Regions from separate parts of the Streptomyces afghaniensis genome, predicted to be linked through region 3. Evidence: predicted binding sites of a transcription regulator. Region 3 holds the regulator's gene; each other region holds the start of a gene.

Region 1 (5,523 bases), on a different contig from region 3:
GAGCTCGTCGACGAGCGGCACCTGCCGCATCAGGTCGTGACGGATGATCGCGGCGATGTCACCGACCGTCTCCTCCTCGTTGAGCGCGGGCAGCACCACACTCACCGTCTGGCCCGTGCGCTGCTTGGCGGCCAGGATCTGGTGGAGCGGACGATCGGTCGCTGACCAGGAACGGGTGCTCAGCCAGCGCTCGACTTCTTCCAGCACCGTGGCGGCTCCTCTGCGTACTCTCGGCGGGACGGACTGTGACCCATCTCGCGGTTCGGACGACTATCTCAACTGTCCTGGTCGTCGGTTACAGTCTTGAACAACGCGGATGACCATCGCATGTCCGGGGTCAACCGTTGTTTACAACCGAATACAGCTCATCCAGAGGGGCAGAGGGATACGGCCCGATGAAGCCCCGGCAACCCTCCAGCCGATACTCGTAGGTCACTGTCGACCGCTCAGCGAGGCTCCCGGCTCGGGAAGGTGCCAAATCCGTCTCACGGCGAGATGCGTCGTGAGGAAGATGAGGAGAAAGGGCCTCGCCTCACATGGCTGTGCAGACTGTTGCAAGCACCACTGACTCCACCGTAGACCTCGGCCCCGCCGCCGCCCTGAGCTGCCGCGAGTGCGGTCACCGCGTACCCCTCGGCCCGGTCTTCGCGTGCGAGGAGTGTTTCGGCCCGCTGGAGATCGCCTACGACTTCTCGGCCTACGACACCGAGGAACTCCGCAAGCGGATCGAAGCGGGACCCGCGAACATCTGGCGCTACGCCCCGCTGCTGCCGGTCCCGGCCGACGTGGCGACCAAGCCGAACATCAACCCGGGCTGGACCCAGCTCGTCAAGGCCGACAACCTCGCGCGCGAGCTGGGCGTCGAGGCGGGCAAGCTCTTCATCAAGGACGACTCCGGCAACCCGACGCACTCCTTCAAGGACCGGGTCGTCGCCCAGGCCCTGGAGGCCGCCCGCGCCTTCGGCTTCACCACGCTGTCCTGCTCCTCCACCGGCAACCTCGCCGGCGCCGTGGGTGCCGCGGCGGCCCGCGCCGGCTTCCGCTCCTGCGTGTTCATCCCGCACGACCTGGAGCAGGGCAAGGTCGTCATGGCCGCGGTCTACGGCGGCGAGCTCGTCGGCATCCAGGGCAACTACGACGACGTGAACCGCTTCTGCTCCGAGCTGATCGGCGACCCGGCCGGCGAGGGCTGGGGCTTCGTCAACGTCAACCTCCGGCCGTACTACGCGGAGGGCTCCAAGACTCTCGCGTACGAGATCTGCGAGCAGCTCGGCTGGCAGCTGCCGGACCAGATCGTGGTGCCGATCGCCTCCGGCTCACAGCTCACGAAGATCGACAAGGGCCTGCAGGAGCTGATCAAGCTCGGGCTGGTCGAGGACAAGCCCTACAAGATCTTCGGCGCGCAGGCCGAGGGCTGCTCACCGGTGTCGACGGCCTTCAAGGCCGGGCACGACGTCGTACGTCCCCAGAAGCCGGACACGATCGCCAAGTCGCTGGCGATCGGCAACCCGGCGGACGGGCCGTACGTGCTCGACATCGCGCGGCGGACGGGCGGTGTGGTGGAGGACGTCAACGACGAGCAGGTCGTCGACGCGATCAAGATCCTCGCCCGGACCGAGGGCATCTTCGCGGAGACCGCCGGTGGGGTGACCGTGGGCGTGGCGAAGAAGCTGATCGAGGACGGGGTGCTCGACCCGTCGAAGACGACCGTGGTGCTGAACACGGGGGATGGTCTGAAGACGCTGGATGCGGTGGCCGGGACCGGGCTCACTGCGACCATTCGTCCCAACCTTGATTCGTTCCGTGAGGCTGGGCTCGTCTGATCGTTGTCCGCTGCGGGCCGGTGGGGGTTGGTCGCGCCACGCGGCGGAGCCGCACGTCGACACAGCCCCGCGCCCCTGAGGGCGCGCCCCAGCCGTAGCTGCAAAACAAAACCGGAGGTCACATCCCGATGAGCGTCACCGTTCGCATCCCCACCATCCTGCGTACCTACACCGGCGGCCAGGCCGAGGTCGCCGCCGAGGGGGCGACCCTCGGCGAGGTCATCGCCGATCTGGAGAAGAACCACACCGGGATCGCCGCCCGGGTGCTGGACGACCAGGGCAAGCTGCGCCGGTTCGTCAACGTGTACGTCAACGACGACGACGTGCGGTTCGAGCAGGGGCTGGAGACGGCGACGCCGGACGGTGCCGGGGTGTCGATCATTCCCGCCGTCGCGGGTGGCTGAACCGGTCGACCGGCTTGATTATTACCTTCGGTAACGGCTGTCACTGAGAGTTCATCGAATTGCCCCCTCCGTGAGAGAAGCGGAGGGGGCAATTCTGTGTGATTGAGCGCGGTACAGTTGGGGAACGCAGCGCCGATCTCCTGATCGGGAGCCCTTAATTCCTGCCGCGCGCCCGACAAGATGTAGCCAAAGTGTGTGCGTCTTTCGCGGCTTTTGTTCCCTTTGTGTGGCCCGACTTGCCCTGAAGTCTGGCGAATTCTCCCCACATTCCGGATCCTGCGCGTCCAGAATTCTCGTCCGATTGACCTGTTGCAGACGGCAGTTGGACAGATACATTCAGCCGCGGTCGACGCGTTCCGGCGCACGCCCCCAACCGTGGGGGGTGAGGTCTGACCCGGGTCCGCGAAGTGTGGATCTGTGCAAGGGCCAGTAATAGGGGAGTTAGGCATGGCTCAGGGCACCGTCAAGTGGTTCAACGCGGAGAAGGGGTACGGCTTCATCGCGGTCGACGGTGGTGCGGATGTTTTCGTCCACTACAGCGCGATCCAGATGGACGGCTACCGCACCCTGGAGGAGGGTCAGCGGGTCGAGTTCGAGATCTCGCAGGGCCAGAAGGGACCGCAGGCCGACATGGTTCGCGTCTCTGCCTGAACGCGCACCACGACCAAGCGCAAGCGACCGGTCTTCTCTGAAGGGCCCGCACCCCCGGGGTGCGGGCCCTTCGGCCTGTTCGGAGGGCCGGCGGCCGGGTGGCGGGCGCGCCGGGTGACCGCTCGTCGAAACCCGCCGCGCCCGGAGACGCTTCGGGGTCCGCCCCGGTGCAGAGGGCGGGGGTGTGCGCCCCGGACCTGCTCGTGGCGTCGGCCTCGTCGCCGCCGGGGGCCGTGGGACCAGGCTTTTCTCTGCTGACTCGACCCGTCGTGGCGTTGCCCGCGGCCTGCGGGACAAGCCGGGTGCGCCCCGTTCGCCGGGGGCTGAGCACCCGCCCGAACCGTGGGAGTCGCTTGCACTCGCCATGCCCGAGTGCTAATCATTGCGTTAGCACTCTGAAGGTGAGAGTGACAACGTAAGGACCGGGTCGGTGAGGCCCGCAGGCCGGGTGGGAAGGAACCACGAGGCAGGCGAGCCGTCCGTCGCGGGCGCGGGCGCGGTCCGAAGTAATCACCCCCAGTCCTGGAGGGACCACTTCACATGGCCAAGATCATCGCGTTCGACGAGGAGGCGCGGCGCGGCCTCGAGCGCGGCATGAACCAGCTCGCGGACGCCGTCAAGGTGACGCTCGGCCCCAAGGGCCGCAACGTCGTCCTCGAGAAGAAGTGGGGCGCCCCCACGATCACCAACGATGGTGTGTCCATCGCCAAGGAGATCGAACTCGAGGACCCGTACGAGAAGATCGGCGCCGAGCTGGTCAAGGAAGTCGCCAAGAAGACGGACGACGTCGCCGGTGACGGTACGACCACCGCGACCGTGCTCGCCCAGGCCCTGGTCAAGGAAGGCCTGCGCAACGTAGCCGCCGGTGCCAACCCGATGGCCCTCAAGCGCGGTATCGAGCGCGCCGTCGAGGCCGTCTCCGCCGCCCTGCTGGAGCAGGCGAAGGACGTCGAGACCAAGGAGCAGATCGCCTCCACGGCCTCCATCTCCGCCGCCGACACCCAGATCGGCGAGCTCATCGCCGAGGCCATGGACAAGGTCGGCAAGGAAGGCGTCATCACCGTCGAGGAGTCCCAGACCTTCGGTCTGGAGCTGGAGCTCACCGAGGGTATGCGCTTCGACAAGGGCTACATCTCGGCGTACTTCGCCACCGACATGGAGCGTATGGAGGCCGTCCTCGACGACCCGTACATCCTGATCGCGAACTCCAAGATCTCGAACGTCAAGGACCTGCTCCCGCTCCTGGAGAAGGTCATGCAGTCGGGCAAGCCGCTGCTGATCATCGCCGAGGACGTCGAGGGCGAGGCCCTGTCGACCCTGGTCGTCAACAAGATCCGCGGCACCTTCAAGTCCGTCGCCGTCAAGGCCCCGGGCTTCGGCGACCGCCGCAAGGCGATGCTGCAGGACATCGGCATCCTCACCGGCGGCGAGGTGATCTCCGAGGAGGTCGGCCTCAAGCTGGAGAACGCCACGATCGACCTCCTGGGCAAGGCCCGCAAGGTCGTCATCACCAAGGACGAGACCACCATCGTCGACGGTGCCGGCTCCGCCGAGCAGGTCCAGGGCCGGGTCAACCAGATCCGCGCCGAGATCGAGAACAGCGACTCGGACTACGACCGCGAGAAGCTGCAGGAGCGCCTGGCGAAGCTCGCCGGCGGTGTCGCGGTCATCAAGGCCGGTGCCGCCACCGAGGTGGAGCTCAAGGAGCGCAAGCACCGCATCGAGGACGCCGTCCGCAACGCCAAGGCGGCCGTCGAGGAGGGCATCGTCGCCGGTGGTGGCGTGGCCCTGCTGCAGGCCTCCCAGGTCTTCGAGAAGCTGGAGCTCGACGGTGACGAGGCGACCGGCGCCAACGCCGTGAAGCTCGCGCTGGAGGCCCCGCTGAAGCAGATCGCCGTCAACGGTGGTCTCGAGGGCGGCGTCGTCGTGGAGAAGGTCCGCAACCTCCAGGTCGGCCACGGCCTGAACGCCGCGACCGGTGAGTACGTCGACATGATCGCCGAGGGCATCATCGACCCGGCGAAGGTGACCCGTTCCGCGCTGCAGAACGCCGCCTCCATCGCCGCGCTGTTCCTCACCACCGAGGCCGTCATCGCCGACAAGCCGGAGAAGGCCGCCGCGCCCGCCGGCGGCGGCATGCCGGGCGGTGACATGGACTTCTGATCGACCTGGTCGATCAACGTCCTTGCCGAGGGCGGCACTCCCTGTTCCGACAGGGGGTGCCGCCCTCGGGCGTGTCATGGATCACAGCGCGGACGGGATGGGGTGGGCAGGGCCGGATGGTTGCAACGTACGTCCTATGCGTATGCACATACTGTCCGGTATCCGAAGAGGAGCCCCCACGTGACCGTCGACGCCTCCGCCGCCTCCCGCGCCGCCGAAATCCTGTCCCGGCCCGTATCGCTGGGCGGCCTGACCGTCCCGAACCGGATCGCGATGGCGCCGATGACCCGCATGTTCTCCCCGGGCGGTGTTCCCGGCGAGGACGTCGTCTCGTACTACTCCCGCCGCGCCGCCGCCGGCGTCGGTCTGATCGTCACCGAGGGCACCTACGTCGGCCACGAGTCGGCCGGGCAGAGCGACCGCGTGCCGCGGTTCCACGGTGAGGAGCAGCTCGCGGGCTGGGCGAAGGTCGCCGAGGCGGT
Region 2 (5,523 bases), on a different contig from region 3:
CATGATGCCAAAGTGCCGGGAGGCGACGAGCAGCTCCCGTTGGGACAATGGAGCTGTTCAGCCGGACCCAGGGGGGCCGGAGGCGAGGCCATGACCTTCGTACAGCTCATCGAATGCAGGACCAGCCGGCTCGACGAGATGAACCGGCTGATGGACAGGTGGGTCGAGCAGACCAAGGGGAAGCGGACCGCGACGCACAGTGTGGTGGCCAAGGACCGGGCCGACTCCTCGCACATCGTCGAGATCGTGGAGTTCCCGTCGTACGAGGAGGCGATGCGGAACTCCGGGCTTCCGGAGACCGACCGGATCTTCCAGGACATGGTGGCGCTCTGCGACGAGACGCCGACGTTCACGGACCTGGACGTGGTACGGGACGAGCAGCTGAACTCGGCCACCGCGCGCAGGTTCTTCGAGCTGGCGCCCGGGCAGGGTGCGGCGCCCGCGTTCAACGACGTGTTCATCGAGGACTACCACGACCACGATCCGGCCAATGTGCAGGACGTCATCGGGCTGGACGCGTTGCGGCGCGAGGTGGAGGTGTGGCGGGGCGGGTTCGACTTCTCGTTCACGATCGAGGACCAGATCGCCCAGGGCGACCGGGTGTGCACGCGGTGGACCTGGAAGGGGCACCACAAGGGGGAGTTCCTCGGGATTCCGCCGACCGGGAAGGACGTCACCATGACCGGGACGACCGTCCACCGGTGCACGCCGGACGGGAAGGTCGCCGAGGGGTGGTGGCAGTACGACCGGCTGGGGCTGATGCAGCAGCTCGGGGCGCTGGACCCGCTGGAGTTGTGACGGAACCCCCATAAGGGAGAAGCCCCCGTTAAGGGAGAAGCCCCCGTTCCGCACGTGGCGGAACGGGGGCTTCTCGCAGAGGTCGGTGCCTCAGTGGGCGTGGCCGTGGCCGTGGCCCGCGGCGGCCGGCTCCTCCTCTTCCTTCTTCTCGACGACCAGGGTCTCGGTCGTGAGCAGGAGGGAGGCGATGGAGGCGGCGTTCTCCAGGGCGGAGCGGGTGACCTTGACCGGGTCGATGACGCCGGCCTTGACCAGGTCGCCGTACTCGCCGGTGGCGGCGTTGAAGCCCTGGCCCTTGTCCAGCTCGGCGACCTTGGAGGTGATGACGTAGCCCTCCAGGCCGGCGTTCTCGGCGATCCAGCGCAGCGGCTCGACGACGGCGCGGCGGACGACCGCGACACCGGTGGCCTCGTCGCCGGACTTGCCGAGGCTGCCCTCCAGCACCTTGGCGGCGTGGACGAGGGCGGAGCCACCACCGGAGACGATGCCCTCCTCGACCGCGGCGCGGGTCGCGGAGATGGCGTCCTCCAGACGGTGCTTGCGCTCCTTCAGCTCGACCTCGGTGGCGGCACCCACGCGGATGACGCACACCCCGCCGGCCAGCTTCGCGAGGCGCTCCTGGAGCTTCTCGCGGTCCCAGTCGGAGTCCGTGGTCTCGATCTCGGCCTTGATCTGGGCGACGCGGCCCTGCACGTCGTCCTTGTTGCCGGCGCCGTCGACGACCGTGGTGTCGTCCTTGGTGACGGTGACGCGGCGGGCGGAGCCGAGGACGTCCAGGCCGACCTGGTCGAGCTTGAGGCCGACCTCCTCGGAGACGACCGTGGCGCCGGTGAGGACCGCCAGGTCCTGCAGCATCGCCTTGCGGCGGTCGCCGAAGCCGGGGGCCTTCACCGCGACGGCGTTGAAGGTGCCGCGGATCTTGTTCACGACGAGGGTCGACAGGGCCTCGCCCTCGACGTCCTCGGCGATGATCAGCAGCGGCTTGGAGGCGTTGGCCTGGATGACCTTCTCCAGCAGCGGCAGGAGGTCCGCGATGGCGGAGATCTTGCCCTGCGTGATGAGGATGTACGGGTCGTCCAGGACGGCTTCCATGCGCTCCTGGTCCGTCACGAAGTACGGCGACAGGTAGCCCTTGTCGAAGGCCATGCCCTCGGTGAAGTCCAGTTCAAGACCGAAGGTGTTGGACTCCTCGACGGTGATGACACCGTCCTTGCCGACCTTGTCCATCGCCTCGGCGATGAGCTCGCCGACCTGCTGGTCCTGGGCGGACAGCGCGGCGACGGCGGCGATGTCGGACTTCTCGTCGATCGGGCGGGCCGAGGCGAGCAGGTCCTCGGAGATCGCGGCGACGGCGGCGTCGATGCCCTTCTTCAGGGCGGCCGGGGAGGCACCGGCGGCGACGTTCTTCAGGCCCTCGCGCACGAGTGCCTGGGCGAGCACGGTCGCGGTGGTCGTACCGTCACCCGCGATGTCGTTGGTCTTGGTCGCCACCTCCTTGACCAGCTGGGCACCGAGGTTCTCGTACGGGTCCTCGATCTCGACCTCGCGGGCGATCGTGACACCGTCGTTGGTGATGGTGGGGGCGCCGAACTTCTTGTCGATGACGACGTTGCGGCCCTTGGGGCCGATCGTCACCTTGACCGTGTCGGCAAGCTTGTTGACGCCGCGCTCGAGGGCGCGACGGGCGTCCTCGTCGAACTTCAGGATCTTCGCCATGGGAGCGTGAGCCCTCTTCCGGAATCAGGGGTAACGGCACTGCGCCCCGGGCGCCCGGCTTCTTAGCGATCGCGGGGGGCCAGGGGCGCAGCTCAAAGCAATGTGCTTGGGGTGAATTACTTCTCGACGATCGCGAGCACGTCGCGGGCCGAGAGGACGAGGTACTCCTCGCCGTTGTACTTCACCTCGGTGCCGCCGTACTTGCTGTAGAGCACGACGTCGCCGACGGAGACGTCGAGCGGAAGACGGTTGCCGTCCTCGAAGCGACCCGGGCCCACGGCCAGGACGACGCCCTCCTGGGGCTTCTCCTTGGCGGTGTCCGGGATGACCAGGCCAGAGGCGGTGGTCTGCTCGGCGTCGAGCGGCTGGACCACGATGCGGTCCTCGAGCGGCTTGATGGCAACCTTGGAGCTGGTGGTCGTCACGATCCGACCTCCCCCTTCGGAGATCTCACGGGGTTAACTGTCTGAGGTGGCGACCAGGTGGATCCGTCGTCGCGGGTGCCGGACCTGCCCGTCGCTGTGTTGGCACTCTCCAGTGGGGAGTGCCAGAGCCGAGACTATGACTGTGATTAGCACTCGGTCAAGCGGAGTGCCAATTGCCGGGGTGGCGCGTCGGCCAGGGGGTGATGCCGGGGAGACATCACAGGTAGTCCTCCAGCCGCCCGACCCGCAGTCCTCGCGCCTCGATCTCCCGCAGCAGTCGCACGGTCCGTTCCGTCAGGGTCGGGGACCCGGGCTCGCCCGACGGCACGGAGACGATGTCGCCGGGGCGCAGGCCGGGCGTGCCACGGGTGTAGGTCAGGGCGCCGCCGGGCTCCAGGGAGGCCCGCCAGAGGACGACCGCCCGGATGCCGCAGTCGGCGGCGGCGTGCAGGGTCGTCGTGTCGTACGTGCCGTAGGGCGGGCGGAAGAGGCGGGGGCGGATGCCGAAGAGGGAGCGGAGCTTGTGCTGCTGGCCGCAGATCTCGGCGCGCTGGCCGGCGTAGGGCAGGCCGCGCAGGGCGGGGTGGTCGAGGGTGTGGTTCTGGATGGACGCGCCGACCGCGCGGAGGCGGGCGAAGTGGCCGTAGCCGGGCCCTACGACGCTGTCCGTGAGGAACATGCTCACCGGAAGCCGCCGTTCGCGGACGAGGCCGACGAAGCGGGGATCGCGCTCGGCGCCGTCGTCGTAGGTCAGGAAGACCACCCGGTCGCGGGTACGGACGTGGTCCACGACGGGTGGGAGGTCGCCCCGGTCCGGCCCGCGGACGTCGCTCGACCGTTGCGTAGGGGACGGGCCCCGGCCGTCCGCGCCCGCGCGCTCCCCCGCGGCTCCGGCGCAGCCGGCCAGCAGGATCGCTCCGGCGCACACCACGGCGGCCGACGACCGCCGCCTCACAGGTAGTCCTCCAGCCGGCCCACCGCGTACCCCTCGGCGGTGACCTTGTCCAGGAAGCGGCGGATCATGTCCGGCATCGTGCCCGGCCACTGGTCACGGCCGCGGAAGTGGGTGAGGACGATGTCGCCCGGGTGCAGCCTCCGGTCCCACTCCCGGTACTCCCAGCGGTCGGCGAAGACCTCCTGGTTCCACAGGGGGGCGTACTCGATGCCGCACGCCTTGGCGGCGCGCAGGGTCGCCCTGTCGTAGCTGCCGAACGGCGGGCGGAAGAGGGTCGGGCGGGTGCCGTAGCGCCTCTCGATGAGGCGCTGCATGCCGCAGATCTCGCGCTTCTGCGCGCGGTACGACAGGCCGCGCATGTAGCGGTGGCGGAGGGTGTGGTTGTTCAGGACCACGCCTCGGTCCCGCATCTTCTCGAAGTAGCGGTAGTCGTCCTTGATCAGGTAACCGCTGAGGAAGGCGCTGTAGGGGACCCTCAGGTCGGTCATCATGCGCAGGAACGCGGGGTCCTTCTCGGCGCCGTCGTCGATGGTGAGGAAGACGACCTTGTCCCGGGTGGGGACGGTGGTGAAGACGGGCGGGAGGTTCAGTCTGCGGTGGCCGCGCACCTCGAAGCCCTCGCGGGTCCTGATCCTCGGCTTCTTCGCGGGGGCCGGCGGGGCGGTCAGCGGGACCGCCCTGACTCCCCAGCGCCGCGCAGCGGCGACCCGGACGGCATGCGCGCCGCGCAGTTTGGAGGCGTAGGAGTCGAGCGCGCGGGCCGGGGGCGCGTCGAGGGGCTGCTGGCCGCCGGCCGCGGGGATCCGTCCGCTGTCGCCCTGCGCGCAGCCCGAGGCGATGGCGGCGAGGGTGAGTACGACGAGGCCGATCCGCACACCGCCAGATGCCCGGCTTTTGTCATTTTGTACGACTACTCGCATGATGCGGGATCCTCGCAGCCGGTCCCGCCGGATCGGCCCCGACACCGCGGCCGACGGCGCGCCGTCCACCGAGTGGCCCACAATGATCCGGTGAACGACCTCGCCCTCCTCCTCAGCCCCGAAGGCCGCGCCCTCCTCGACGAGGTGCGGGACACCGATCCGGCGCGGGAGCTGGCCGTCGCGACCCGGTTGCGCCGCGAGCACCCCGCCGAGCTGGTGTCGGCGGCGCTGGGCCAGGCGCGGCTGCGGCAGCGGGCGGTGGTGAAGTTCGGGGCGCAGGACGCGGCGCGGATGTTCTTCACGCCGAACGGGGTGGAGCAGTCGACCCGGGCGAGTGTGGCGGCCTACCGGGCGCGGCGGCTCGCGGAGTCGGGCGTGACCTCGGTCGCCGACCTGTGCTGCGGCATCGGCGGTGACGCGATCGCGCTGGCCCGGGCCGGGATCCGGGTCCTGGCCGTCGACCGGGACCCGGCGACGGCCGCGGCGGCGCGGGCGAACGCCGAGGTGCTGGGGCTGGCCGGCCTGATCGAGGTGCGGGAGGCGGATGTCACGGAGGTGGACACAGCCGGTTACGACGCCGTGTTCGTCGACCCGGCCAGGCGCGGCGGCCGGGGCCGGATCTTCGACCCCGAGGCGTACTCACCGCCCCTGTCCTGGGCGGTGTCCGCGGCCCGCCGCGCCCCTCGCACCGCCGCGCTGAAGATCGCCC
Region 3 (5,523 bases):
TTGGTCTCGTAGCCGTCGTCGCGGCCGCTGTCCGGGTCGCCGAGCTCGGCCTCGTACCAGGAGGCCTCGCCGGCCAGCTGGTGGGCGTAGACGTCGATGGCGGCGGGGTCGGCGTACTCCGGCTGCGGCATGAAGAGGTTCACTCCGAACGGCCTGCCGGTGAGGCTCCTCAGCTGCTTGATCTCCTCGTACATCCCGTCGGCGGTCTTGTACCCGGCGGCGAGGAAGCCGAGTCCGCCCGCCTCGCACACGGCGGCGGCGAGCTTCGGCACGGAGACGCCGCCCGCCATGGGGGCCTGCACGATCGGGTGGGGGAAGAGATCGGTCAGCGCGGAGGACATGACCGCATGTTGTCACGTCCTCCGGACTACTCCGAAACCGGCCTGCCGTGTGGCATAGACCAGAGGAAAAGCCACCCGCAGGCCCCACGGGGAGCCGGCGTCAGCGCCCGTTGAACGCGTCCTTCAACCGCGAGAACAGCCCCTGCTGCCCCGGCTGGAACTGACCCGTGGGCCGTTCCTCGCCGCGCAGCTTGGCCAGCTCGCGGAGCAGGCGCTCCTGCTCGACGTCCAGCTTGTTCGGCGTCTGGACCTCGACGTGGACGATGAGGTCGCCGCGTCCGCCGCCCCGCAGGTGCGTGACACCGCGGCCGTGCAACGGGATCGACTGGCCGGACTGGGTGCCCGGGCGGATGTCGACCTCCTCCAGGCCGTCGAGCGTCTCCAGCGGCACCTTCGTGCCGAGGGCGGCCGCCGTCATCGGGAGCGTGACCGTGCAGTGCAGGTCGTCGCCGCGCCGCTGGAACTGCGAGTGCGGCAGTTCGTGGATCTCGACGTACAGGTCGCCCGCGGGGCCGCCGCCGGGACCGACCTCGCCCTCGCCCGCGAGCTGGATCCGCGTGCCGTTGTCGACACCGGCAGGGATCTTGACGGTGAGCGTACGGCGGGACCGCACGCGTCCGTCACCCGCGCACTCCGGGCACGGCGTGGGCACCACGGTGCCGAAGCCCTGGCACTGCGGGCAGGGCCGCGAGGTCATGACCTGACCGAGGAAGGACCGCGTGACCTGGGACACCTCACCGCGACCGCGGCACATGTCACACGTCTGGGCGGAGGTCCCCGGCGCCGCGCCCTCACCGTTACAGGTGTTGCAGACGACCGCCGTGTCGACCTGGATGTCCTTCGTCGTGCCGAAGGCCGCCTCGTCGAGCTCCACCTCGATGCGGATCATCGCGTCCTGGCCGCGGCGGGTGCGCGAGCGCGGGCCGCGCTGCGACGCCGTGCCGAAGAACGCGTCCATGATGTCGGAGAAGTTCCCGAACCCGCCGGCTCCGAAGCCGCCCGCGCCGCCGCCACCGGCCTGCGAGAGCGGGTCACCGCCGAGGTCGTAGACCTGCTTCTTCTGCGGGTCCGACAACACCTCGTAGGCGGCGTTGATCTCCTTGAACCGCTCCTGGGTCTTCGGATCGGGGTTGACGTCCGGGTGCAGCTCGCGGGCGAGCCGCCGGAAGGCCTTCTTGATCTCTTCCTGCGACGCGTCGCGGCGCACGCCGAGTACGGCGTAGTAGTCCGTGGCCACTACGACTCCGCCAGGATCTGTCCGACGTACCGTGCCACTGCGCGTACCGCTCCCATCGTTCCCGGGTAGTCCATGCGGGTCGGTCCGACCACGCCGAGCTTGGCGACAGCCTCGCCGCCCGAACCGTAGCCGACCGACACGACGGACGTGGAGTTGAGTCCTTCGTGGGCGTTCTCATGACCGATACGTACGGTCACGCCCGGATCCTTCGCCTCGCCGAGCAGCTTGAGGAGCACGACCTGCTCCTCCAGCGCCTCCAGCACCGGCCGGATCGTGAGGGGAAAGTCGTGCCCGAAGCGGGTCAGGTTGGCGGTGCCGCCGATCATCAGCCGCTCCTCGTTCTCCTCGACGAGCGTCTCCAGAAGTGTGGAGAGCACCGTGGAGACCGTACCCCGGTCCTCGTGCTCGAACGCCTCCGGCAGATCCTCCACCAGACTCGGCACATCCGCGAAACGGCGGTTCGCCACGCGGCTGTTGAGCCGCGCGCGCAGATCCGCGAGCGAGGCCTCGCCGAAGGGCGCCGGGCAGTCGACCACGCGCTGCTCGACCCGCCCGGTGTCCGTGATCAGCACGAGCATCAGCCGCGCGGGCGCGAGAGCGAGCAGCTCCACGTGCCGCACGGTCGAGCGGGTCAGCGACGGGTACTGCACGACGGCGACCTGGCGCGTGAGCTGGGCCAGCAGCCGCACCGTACGCGCCACGACGTCGTCGAGGTCGACGGCTCCCTCGAGGAAGTTCTGGATCGCGCGCCGCTCGGGCGCGGTCATCGGCTTGACCCCGGCCAGCTTGTCCACGAACAGCCGGTAGCCCTTGTCGGTGGGGATGCGCCCCGCGCTGGTGTGCGGCTGGGCGATGTACCCCTCGTCCTCCAGGGCCGCCATGTCGTTGCGGACGGTGGCCGGCGAGACGCCGAGGTTGTGCCGCTCGGTGAGGGCCTTGGAGCCCACCGGCTCCTCGGTGCCGACATAGTCCTGGACGATGGCGCGCAGCACCTGAAGCCTGCGTTCACTGAGCATTCGCGCACACCTCCAGAAGTCGTCCGCCCGGTGTCCTGCCTGTGAGGCCTGGCACTCTGCGCGTGCGAGTGCCAGCATTCCCCGCCCAGTGTACGGCTGTGAGGTACACCCCCGGCAAGGCTGGTCGCGTGCTGTCGTGCCCGGGGCGGCGGTCACCGCTAGCGTCGCCGTATGACGGTGACTTGGGAAGAGCTCGGATGGGAGCGCGTGGCCGCCGGGGTGGGGCGGTGCCGGCTCCCGGTGTGGGACTGCACGGCGGGGCTGGTCGCGGGTGAGGGCGCGGTCCTCATGATCGACGCGGGATCGAGCCCCGCCGAGGGAGCGCGGTTGCGCGAGCAGGCGCGGTCGCTCACCGGTCACCGTGTGACGCATCTCGCGCTGACCCATCCCCACTTCGACCATGTCTTCGGGGTGGCGGAGTTCACGGACGCGGAGGTGTTCGGCGCTGTGGGCGTGGACGCGGTGCTGACGCGCGTCCGGGACCGCGAGGAGCTGCGCGCCGACGCGGTGCGAGGCGGCCTGGCGCAGACCACCGCGCAGGAGGCGGCGGACCGGCTGGTCGCGCCCCGCCACCTGGTCTCCGGCGAGTGGACCCTCGACCTGGGCGGCGGGCGCCAGGTGCTGCTGGCCAACGTGGGGCCCGGGCACACCGCGCACGACCTGGCGGTGCTGGTGCCGGGTGATCCGGAAGTGGTGTTCTGCGGCGACCTGGTCGAGGAGTCCGGCGAGCCGCAGGCGGGCCCCGACGCCGTGCCCTCGCACTGGCCGGCCGCCCTGGACCGGCTGCTCGACCTGGGCGGCGAGGACGCGCTGTACGTGCCCGGTCACGGAGCGGTGGTGGACGCGGCGTTCGTACGCGCCCAGCGCGACGCTCTGGCGGCGCATTTCGGCGTGTCGCGGTGATCGCCGTACGCCTTCTCCTATCGTCATCCGAATGCGCCAGTACTCGCCCGATCTGACTCCGCCGTGGAAGAAGCCGAAGCCGGTGCCCGAGGTTCCGGCGGAGCCGGGCCTGGTGGTCGAGGAGTCCGGGACCGGTTTCTGCGGTGCGGTGATCCGCTGCGAGGCGGGCACGGTGACCTTGGAGGACCGCTTCGGCAAGCACCGGGTGTTTCCCATGGAGCCGCGCGGCTTCCTTCTGGAGGGCAGGGTCGTGACGCTGGTCCGCCCCTCGCCCGCCGGTCCCGCACGTCCCACCCGTACGGCCTCCGGTTCGGTGGCCGTCCCCGGCGCCCGCGCCCGCGTGGCCCGTGCCGGGCGCATCTACGTCGAGGGCCGGCACGACGCCGAGCTGGTCGAGAAGGTCTGGGGCGACGACCTGCGCATCGAGGGCGTGGTCGTGGAGTACCTGGAGGGCGTCGACGACCTGCCGTCGATCGTCGCCGACTTCGCCCCCGGCCCGGACGCGCGGCTGGGCGTCCTGGTGGACCACCTGGTGCCGGGCAGCAAGGAGTGGCGCATCGCCGAGTCGGTGACGAGCGACCACGCCCTGGTCGTCGGCCACCCCTACATCGACATCTGGGAAGCGGTGAAACCGTCGTCCCTGGGCATCGAGGCATGGCCTCGGATCCCGCGCGGCCAGGACTGGAAGACGGGGGTGTGCAGGGCGCTGGGCTGGCCGGAGAACACGGGCGCGGCCTGGCAGCGGATCCTGTCGGGCGTACGGTCGTACAAGGACCTGGAGCCGGAACTGCTGGGCAGGGTGGAGGAACTGATCGACTTCGTGACGGCTCCCTAGCTGCGGGCAATCGTGCCGCCAAGGGCGGCACGGGTGGGCGCAGCGGCACCCCGCTACGCCGGGCTGCGGACCCACCCGGCCTCAGCAACAACTCGGCAGCACCTCAGTCCACCAGGTCGCGCACCACGCCGTCCGCCAGCAACCGCCCCCGCAGCGTCAGCACAGCCCGCCCCTCCTCGTACGGCCGCTCCTGAAGCAGCCCGTCGGCCAAGGCCCGCCGAGAAGCCGCAAGCCCCTCCTCCCGCAGGAGGGACAACGGCACACCCTCTCGCAGCCGCAACTCCAGCAGGATCCGCTCGACCCGCCGGTCCTCCTCCGACAGCACCTCACGCCCGGCCCCGGGCGACCGCCCCGCCGCCAGCGCCCCCGCATACGCCCCGGGATGCTTCACGTTCCACCACCGCACCCCGCCCACGTGACTGTGCGCGCCCGGCCCGGCCCCCCACCAGTCGGCCCCCCGCCAGTACAGCTCGTTGTGCAGGCACCGCCCCGCCTCCGAGGTCGCCCAGTTCGACACCTCGTACCACTCGAAGCCCGCGCCCGAGAGGACCTCGTCCGCGATCAGGTACCGGTCGGCATGCACATCGTCGTCGGTCATCGGCACCTCGCCCCGGCGGATCCGCCGGGCCAGCTGCGTGCCCTCCTCGACGATCAGGGCGTACGCGCTGACGTGATCCGGCCCGGCCCCCAGCACCGCGTCCAGCGAGGCCCGCCAGTCGTCGTCGGACTCCCCCGGCGTGCCGTAGATCAGGTCGAGATTCACATGCTCGAACCCGGCCGCCCGGGCCTCCGCGACACACGCCTCCGGCCGCCCCGGCGTGTGCGTGCGGTCCAGCACCTTCAGGACATGCTGCCGCGCACTCTGCATCCCGAAGGAGATCCGGTTGAAGCCCCCTTCGCGCAGGGCCGCCAGATACGCCGGATCCACCGACTCCGGGTTCGCCTCGGTCGTGACCTCGGCGTCCTGTGCCAGCCCGAACTCGTCACGGACGGCCGCGAGCATCCGCACCAGGTCACCGGCGTCGAGCAGGGTGGGCGTCCCCCCGCCCACGAACACCGTACGAACGGGCCGGGGGTCGTCCCCCAGCACCTTCCGCGCCAGCCGGACCTCGTCCACCAGCGTCCCGGCGTAGTTGTCGCGCGAGGCCAGCACGCCACCGGTGCCGCGCAGCTCGGTCGCCGTGTAGGTGT

What was found. Region 3 encodes HrcA, which represses chaperone genes, less so after heat shock. Its sites were predicted from a motif close to TTNGCACTCNGNNNNNCNGAGTGCNAA; they were not measured.
Region 1: groL (chaperonin GroEL) is a predicted target of HrcA. The motif match lies at 3,231-3,257, and genes of this name have one in related genera.
Region 2: groES (co-chaperone GroES) is a predicted target of HrcA. The motif match lies at 3,086-3,112, and genes of this name have one in related genera.

The regions. Positions count from the first base shown of each region.
Region 1 is NZ_JBIRGJ010000008.1:487,312-492,834, reverse strand. It holds gene ACH4G3_RS31120 (glucosyl-3-phosphoglycerate synthase) at 1-207, opposite strand, end outside; SAM riboswitch class I at 363-518, shown strand; gene thrC (threonine synthase) at 537-1,823, shown strand; gene ACH4G3_RS31110 (ubiquitin-like small modifier protein 1) at 1,952-2,227, shown strand; gene ACH4G3_RS31105 (cold-shock protein) at 2,675-2,878, shown strand; gene groL (chaperonin GroEL) at 3,419-5,041, shown strand; gene ACH4G3_RS31095 (NADH:flavin oxidoreductase) at 5,222-5,523, shown strand, end outside.
Region 2 is NZ_JBIRGJ010000006.1:394,205-399,727, reverse strand. It holds gene ACH4G3_RS24355 (ester cyclase) at 91-798, shown strand; gene groL (chaperonin GroEL) at 889-2,514, opposite strand; gene groES (co-chaperone GroES) at 2,631-2,939, opposite strand; gene ACH4G3_RS24340 (polysaccharide deacetylase family protein) at 3,157-3,894, opposite strand; gene ACH4G3_RS24335 (polysaccharide deacetylase family protein) at 3,891-4,769, opposite strand; gene ACH4G3_RS24330 (THUMP-like domain-containing protein) at 4,905-5,523, shown strand, end outside.
Region 3 is NZ_JBIRGJ010000002.1:384,467-389,989, forward strand. It holds gene ACH4G3_RS08000 (nitronate monooxygenase) at 1-341, opposite strand, end outside; gene dnaJ (molecular chaperone DnaJ) at 442-1,578, opposite strand; gene hrcA (heat-inducible transcriptional repressor HrcA) at 1,578-2,594, opposite strand; gene ACH4G3_RS08015 (MBL fold metallo-hydrolase) at 2,766-3,497, shown strand; gene ACH4G3_RS08020 (DUF3097 domain-containing protein) at 3,529-4,332, shown strand; gene hemW (radical SAM family heme chaperone HemW) at 4,436-5,523, opposite strand, start outside.